Regions from separate parts of the Silvimonas iriomotensis genome, predicted to be linked through region 1. Evidence: riboswitches for the same ligand, from Rfam matches in the RefSeq annotation. Region 1 holds a riboswitch; the other holds the start of a gene.
What was found. A riboswitch is a leader RNA that binds a small molecule or an ion and turns the genes downstream of it on or off. The one in region 1 is predicted to bind glycine.
Positions count from the first base shown of each region.

Region 2: it holds a riboswitch for glycine, as region 1 does, so the genes downstream of both, IEX57_RS07140 (L-serine ammonia-lyase) here and gcvT (glycine cleavage system aminomethyltransferase GcvT) in region 1, are expected to answer to the same signal.

Region 1 is NZ_BMLX01000004.1:187,169-190,575, forward strand. Features, by position in the region: gene IEX57_RS15385 (hypothetical protein) at 1-630, opposite strand, end outside; glycine riboswitch at 901-997, shown strand; glycine riboswitch at 1,033-1,145, shown strand; gene gcvT (glycine cleavage system aminomethyltransferase GcvT) at 1,194-2,297, shown strand; gene gcvH (glycine cleavage system protein GcvH) at 2,470-2,856, shown strand; gene gcvP (aminomethyl-transferring glycine dehydrogenase) at 3,085-3,407, shown strand, end outside.
Region 2 is NZ_BMLX01000002.1:128,101-131,507, forward strand. Features, by position in the region: gene IEX57_RS07135 (LysE family translocator) at 1-396, shown strand, start outside; gene IEX57_RS07140 (L-serine ammonia-lyase) at 437-1,837, opposite strand; glycine riboswitch at 2,032-2,116, opposite strand; gene IEX57_RS07145 (hypothetical protein) at 2,179-2,343, opposite strand; gene IEX57_RS07150 (ChbG/HpnK family deacetylase) at 2,490-3,392, shown strand.

The DNA.
Region 1 (3,407 bases):
GCACGAGACCTTGATTGCCTGGCCCTTCAACGCAGGAGACAGCGTACTGGCTTCAAAGTCTGTACCCGTGGCTTTGCAAATGGATTTGGACTGGATGAAGTTCACGATCTGCGGTTCATTCCCGGTCGTGACATCAATGACATATTCGCCACCCGGTTGCGGATTGGCCAGACCACCGTCAATTTTGGTGATGTGTTTGACCTCACGAATCAAGGACGCGTTGGCTCGTTCCAGTACCACTTCTTGCCAGCGAGCCTGCACTACGTTCAGGTAAGTGAGCACATAACGTTGCATGTATTCGACGTCATTGCGCGAGAACCGGGCAACCACTCGCCACATCCCGTTCTCATCGTGTGTCAGGTACTGAGTGAAGTGATAAGGCTTGTCGGCGGTATCAGTACCGTGCGAGATGCCGTCAAAGCCAATCTCGATGTGGTTATACGCTGTGGCCGGGGCCGGCAGTGCTTTCAGACTGGCCGCGATCCCGGACCCAACGGTTGAAGTGTTGAAATGGTCTTTCGAATAGCCGTCACGATTGGCCTGCACGTCTTTGACGTTGGCAGTGGCACAGCCCGTCAGGGCAATGACCGTCAACAGACCAGTGGCCACGCTTTTTGGATACAAACGCATAAATATCACCTACCCCTTTCAAACATTGGATTGATTATTTTTTTAAATCCGGACGAGCCCGGATATTTCCTGGATACATAAAGAAACGTGGGGAATTTTCTTAAGGCGACAGGCTGTTGTCAAAAATAATCAAATCCATGTTGATTTTGAGGCTCAACCCCCATTGCGTCTCAATGAGCAAGAACTGGTGAGGGGTTTTCCGCGGTGTGGCTGTCTAGTGGCAGTTGCACGAACGGCAGTTGCCAACTCCCCACCCCATCCGCATAATCGCGCCGTCATGCAGGAGAGCGTCTTACCCGCAACGGGAAGACCGCCGAAGGCGCAAGCGCACCCGCAATCGCTCAGGCAAAAGGACTGCGTGACCTTTGAGTACAGAGCACGGTTCCAACCCGGGGCTCGAGTACGAAAAACTCTGGAGAGCTGTGCCGCACAAGGCACACACCGAAGGGGCTAAGGGCTGCGTCGCACAACGACGCCAGCCTGAAAATCTCAGGTGCCGGGACAGAGGGGTGTGGTACCCGCAAGTACGCCGTACTTGTAATCCACGCACCTGGAAATGCCCGATGACGCACGCCCTCAAGCAAACACCGCTGTACCAGTCCCACGTCGATGCCGGCGCGAAAATGGTTGATTTCGCTGGCTGGTCCATGCCGATCCATTACGGCTCCCAACTCAAGGAACACGAAGCCGTACGCGCCGATGCCGGGGTGTTTGATGTCTCGCACATGGTCGTGCTCGATATCGCGGGTGGCGATGCCAAGGCCTGGTTGCAGCACATTCTGGCCAACGACGTCGCCAGGCTGGGGTTTGTCGGCAAGGCGCTGTACTCGGGCATGCTGACGGAACAGGGCACGGTCATCGACGATCTGATCGTCTATCTGTCTGAAACCGGCTATCGCATGGTGGTCAACGCCGGCACGCGTGAGAAAGATCTGGCCTGGCTGACCCGGACCAGTGCCGGTCGTGATGTGCAACTCAATGTGCGCGACGATCTGGCCATGCTGGCCATTCAAGGCCCTAATGCCATCGAGAAAGTCTGCGCCATCATGCCGCAATGGGCCGAGGCGATTCGTGCTCTCAAGGTGTTCCAGGGTTTGCCCATGGGTTCGCAAACCGGTGGCGAGTGGTTTGTGGCCCGCACCGGCTATACCGGCGAAGACGGCCTTGAAATCATGCTGCCCGCCACGGATGCACCGGTGTTCTTTGCTGAACTGATCAAAGGCGGCGTCGCCCCGATCGGCCTTGGCGCGCGCGATACCTTGCGGCTGGAAGCCGGCATGAATCTGTACGGCCACGATATGGATGAAACCATCAGCCCGCTGCAGGCCGGCATGGGCTGGACCATTGCCTGGCAGCCGGCAGAACGTGATTTCATCGGCCGGGCTGCGCTGGAAGCCGAGAAAAACGCAGGCGTTGCCATGAAGCAAGTTGGCCTTGTGCTGACCGACCGCGGCGTATTGCGCGAAGGCATGCGCGTGGTCACCCCGCATGGTGATGGCGTGATTACCAGCGGCACGTTTTCCCCCACGCTCAAGCATTCCATTGCCATTGCCCGCGTACCGGCAAGCACTGACAGCTCCGCAGAGGTCGATCTGCGTGGCACACTCACGCCTGTGCGCGTGGTCAAGCTGCCCTTTGTGCGCAACGGCAAGCGGCAATACGAGTAAAGATTTAAACACTGCTGGCGGCGGGCAAAGCCCGCCTTTATGCCGGCAAAAGCGGTGCATCGCCGCTTCGTTTTATTGAATTGCACCCTCCCCACGCCCGCCCGCCGGCGGGAGTGCCTCGCCACTGGCGAGTGGGGGCTCCATTTACCGAACTTTGAGAGAGAGAACCAACATGCTGGATATCCCTGCAGAACTGAAATACGCCGCCAGCCACGAGTGGATGCGTCTGGAAGCCGACGGCACCGTGACCGTAGGCATTACCCATCACGCGCAAGAGTTGCTGGGCGACCTGGTGTTTGTAGAGCTGCCCAAGGTGGGCGCAACGCTGGCCAAGGATGAACAAGCTGGCGTGGTGGAGTCGGTCAAGGCGGCGTCTGATGTATACGCCCCGATCGCCGGCGAAATCGTCGCCATCAACACCGAGCTGGAAAGCGCGCCGGAAATCGCCAATACCGAGCCGTACGCCGATGGCTGGTTCTTCCGCCTGAAGCCGGCCAACGTGGCTGATCTGGATTCGATGCTCAGCGCTGAAGACTACGCCCGCGAACTGGGCGCGTAATCCGGGCTGCTGTGTGATCGCAGATTGAACTACCGGCGGTGTTCAATCTGCGAACGCGCGCTACGCCCTTGAAATCGGTGGATACGTGGTGGACTGGTCCTGATCCGCCGCGGATATCACCGGCAGTACCGCTTGCACTTGCCCGACTCACAGCTTGACTGAAAATGGCCGCTCACCCTGACGCACTGTTGCCGCAGTGCCTTGCGGTGAGCGGCGATGGAACGCACGATGACGCTCTCTGAACTGTTTCACCACGGCGATTTTATCGATCGCCATATCGGCATTGATACCACCGATGCCGCCGCCATGCTGGCAACGCTCGGCCTGAAATCAAAGGCTGAACTGGTCGACCAGACCGTGCCTGCCGGTATCCGCTTCAACCAGAAGCTGGCGCTGCCCGATGCCCTCTCTGAAACCGAGGCGCTGATCCGCCTGAAAGAGATTGCCGGCAAGAACCGCGTCAACAAATCGTATATTGGCCTGGGTTACTTCCCCACACGGCTGCCCAATGTCATTTTGCGCAACGTGCTGGAGAACCCCGGCTGGTACAC
Region 2 (3,407 bases), on a different contig from region 1:
AAAATGGCCATGGCCGCGCTGGCTGAATCGCGCCGCCAGCAAGAAGCGCCAGACTACGATGCCACCGCCGAAGCGCAAGCCTGGTCGCCCCGGGTAGAGTTTTTGCGCGGCCTGGGCATGGCGCTGGCCTCACCGACCTCGTTGCTATGGTACGCCGCAGTAGGTGGCGCAATTATTGCGCAGGCGACCGATGGCTCGGCCTTGATGAATGGCTTGTTCCTGGGCGGCTTCTTTGCCGGCGGGCTGGCGTGGTCCGCGTTTCTGGCCGTGCTGGCGGGCAAAGGGCGGCATTTGATCGGACACAAGCTGGCTTTGTACTGCAACGCGTTCTCTGCCGTGTTGTTCGGGTATTTTGCGATCACCGTGATTGCCGAAGGCTACCGCACGCTGCTGTAGCCAGGCGCCAACCCTGGCTACCCTGCCGAAGTAACGGTAACTAGCATTCCACGATATTCACCGGCACCTCGACAATCTCGATCGCCAGGCCGCCGCGGGCGGTCTCTTTGTAGCGGGTGTGCATATCGCGGCCGGTGTCGCGCATGGTGCGGATTACCCGGTCCAGCGAAATAAAATGGCTACCGTCCCCGCGCAGGGCCATCCGCGCGGCGTTAATGGCCTTGATCGAGGCCATGGCGTTGCGCTCGATACACGGCACTTGCACAAGGCCGCCAACCGGATCACAGGTCAGCCCCAGATTGTGTTCCATGCCGATCTCGGCGGCGTTTTCTACTTGCTGCGGCGTGCCACCCAGTACCTCTGCCAGCGCGCCCGCCGCCATTGAACAGGCCGAGCCCACTTCGCCCTGGCACCCGACTTCCGCGCCGGAGATCGAGGCGTTGAGCTTGAACAGAATGCCGATCGCCCCGGCCGTGAGCATGAAGCGGATGACGCCTTCCTCCGTCGCCCCCGGCACAAAACGCGTGTAGTAGTGCAACACTGCCGGGATAATCCCGGCCGCGCCATTGGTGGGCGCTGTCACCACCCGGCCCCCGGCGGCGTTTTCTTCGTTGACCGCCAGCGCATACAGGTTGACCCAGTCCATCACCGTCAACGGATCTGTCAGCCCGGCTTCCGGCGCGGCGGCCAGTTTGCGATAAAGCTCGCCCGCGCGGCGTTTGACTTTCATGCCGCCGGGCAAAATGCCTTCCCGTTCGCAACCGCGTTTCACACAGGCTTGCATCACCAGCCAGATCTCCAGCAAACCCTTGCGGATGCTGGCTTCGTCACGCCAGGCCAGTTCGTTTTCCAGCATGATCTGGCTGATGGTCTTGCCCTCGGCCGCACACAGCGCCAGCAACTGGGCGGCAGAAGTAAACGGGTGGCGCAACCGGGTGGCATCAGGCGGGGTAAAACCGGCGGCAATGGCCGCTTCATCCACAATAAAACCGCCACCCACTGAAAAATACGCCCGCCGTGAAAGACTGTTGCCTGCCGCGTCGAAGGCCTCAAAAATCATCCCGTTGGGGTGATACGGCAGCGCTTTGCGCTTGTGCAGGGTCAGGTGTTCCGGCTCACGAAAGGCAATCAGTTGCTGGCCCAGTACATGAAGTTGCCGGGCCTGCCGAATGGCAGCAACGCGCGCCGCCACGGTATCAACCTCGACCGTATCAGGCTCGTCACCACACAGACCCAGGATCACGGCGATGTCTGAACCGTGGCCTTTGCCGGTTGCCCCCAAAGAGCCGTACAGCTCAGCCTTGAGGCTAGCCAGTTGCGGCAAATGGCCGTCTCGCGCCAGTCGTTGCGCAAACTGGCGCGCCGCCCGCATGGGGCCAACGGTGTGGGAGCTGGATGGGCCGATGCCCACTTTGAAGAGATCAAAAACGCTGATTGCCATGAGCCCTGCCCTGCATGGCCGGCGCGCTGCACCGGACGGGTATCGAGGGGCTGACAACAGGGGCACCGGCAAGCAAAAGGGGCACCCGGCGCCAGCCGTGTGTTGCCCCCTCTGTCCTTGGTGCCTGAGAGATTACGGCCGCGCGCGGCCTTGCTTCTTCGGCGGAGCCTGCAGGCTCACTCTCCAGAGTGCCAGATTGCCGTGCAGTTCTTTTGCCTGAGAGTTTTCAGGGCGATACCCCTTCGGCGCCACATTGGTGGTCTCTCCTGCCCGGCATTGATTGGCTGATGGGCAATGTAGACAGCGCTTTATGCCATGTCAATGCGGGGTTTTAGCCGGCTTCAGATGCCGATTTGCTGGCTGATCTGCTCACTGCGGTTATCGCCGCCGCCAGTCAGTACGGCGGTGGTGACACAGCCCCCCAGCGAGGAAGCAATCAGAACAATAGCGATGATATTGCGCAGTGTTTTCATGATGAGTGAGATGAAGCTTTTGCGGTTGATCAATGACTCAATCATATGACATTGACAACACAGTGAAACGTAACCATTCACGCTATCAAACCCGGTTTGCCGATATTGCGGGCTTTGGGCACGGGGTCCACACCCCGCCCTATACTGGCTTTCATTGTGTCCAACCCCGTGGAGTCACCATGAGTACCTTGCAGGAACGGCTGGGTTTCAGCGCCAGCGATCGCCTTCTGATCACCCATGCCGATGATGTCGGCATGTGCGAGGCCACCGTGTCCGCGTGGGAGTCGCTGGTCAATACCGGCCTGTTGAGTTCGGCCTCGACCATGGTGCCGTGCAGCTGGTTTCCGTATGCCGCAGAAGTGGCCGGCAAACTGGGACACAAGGCCGACCTGGGCGTGCACCTGACGCTCAATGCAGAACGCCAGCGCTATCGCTGGGCACCGCTGACAACGCATGATCCGGCCAGCGGCCTTGTGGATGAACAAGGTTATTTCCACAATCTGGCCCGCCCCACCCATTTGCGTGGGGACCCGGCCGCCGTGCGCCAGGAACTGGCCGCGCAGATTGCCCGCGCCCGCCATTTCGGCGTGGATATCACCCATGTGGACAGCCATATGCTCACGCTGTACCACCCGGCGCTGATGCCCATCTATCTGGAGCTGGCCGAACAAACCGGCGTGCCGCCGCTGATTCCGGAGGTCGACGGTGCGACCGTGGCCGAGATGTGCGTGATCCCGCGTGAAGAAGGCGACGCCGTTGCCAGCCAGTTCAGCCAGGCCGCCGCGGCCGGCAAAGCGCTGCTGCTGACCAGCATGGTCGGCCTGCCTTTCAACCGCCAGCTGGCGCAGGCAGAACGGCTGGCCTTTGCCTGCGACTGGCTCGATAGCCGCGGCCCGGGCGTTCACGTCATGATCGGGCACCCGGCCGACGACACCCCGGAGTTGCGCACGCTGGCACCAGACGTCGCCACGCGCGTGGCTGATCGCGTGTTGCTGGGCAGCGATGCCTTTGGCCGCGCCATTGAGGAACGCGGTTTCAAGCTGATCGGCATGCGTGCCCTGCGCGATGTCATGGCAGCCTGAGCGGCCATAAAAAAG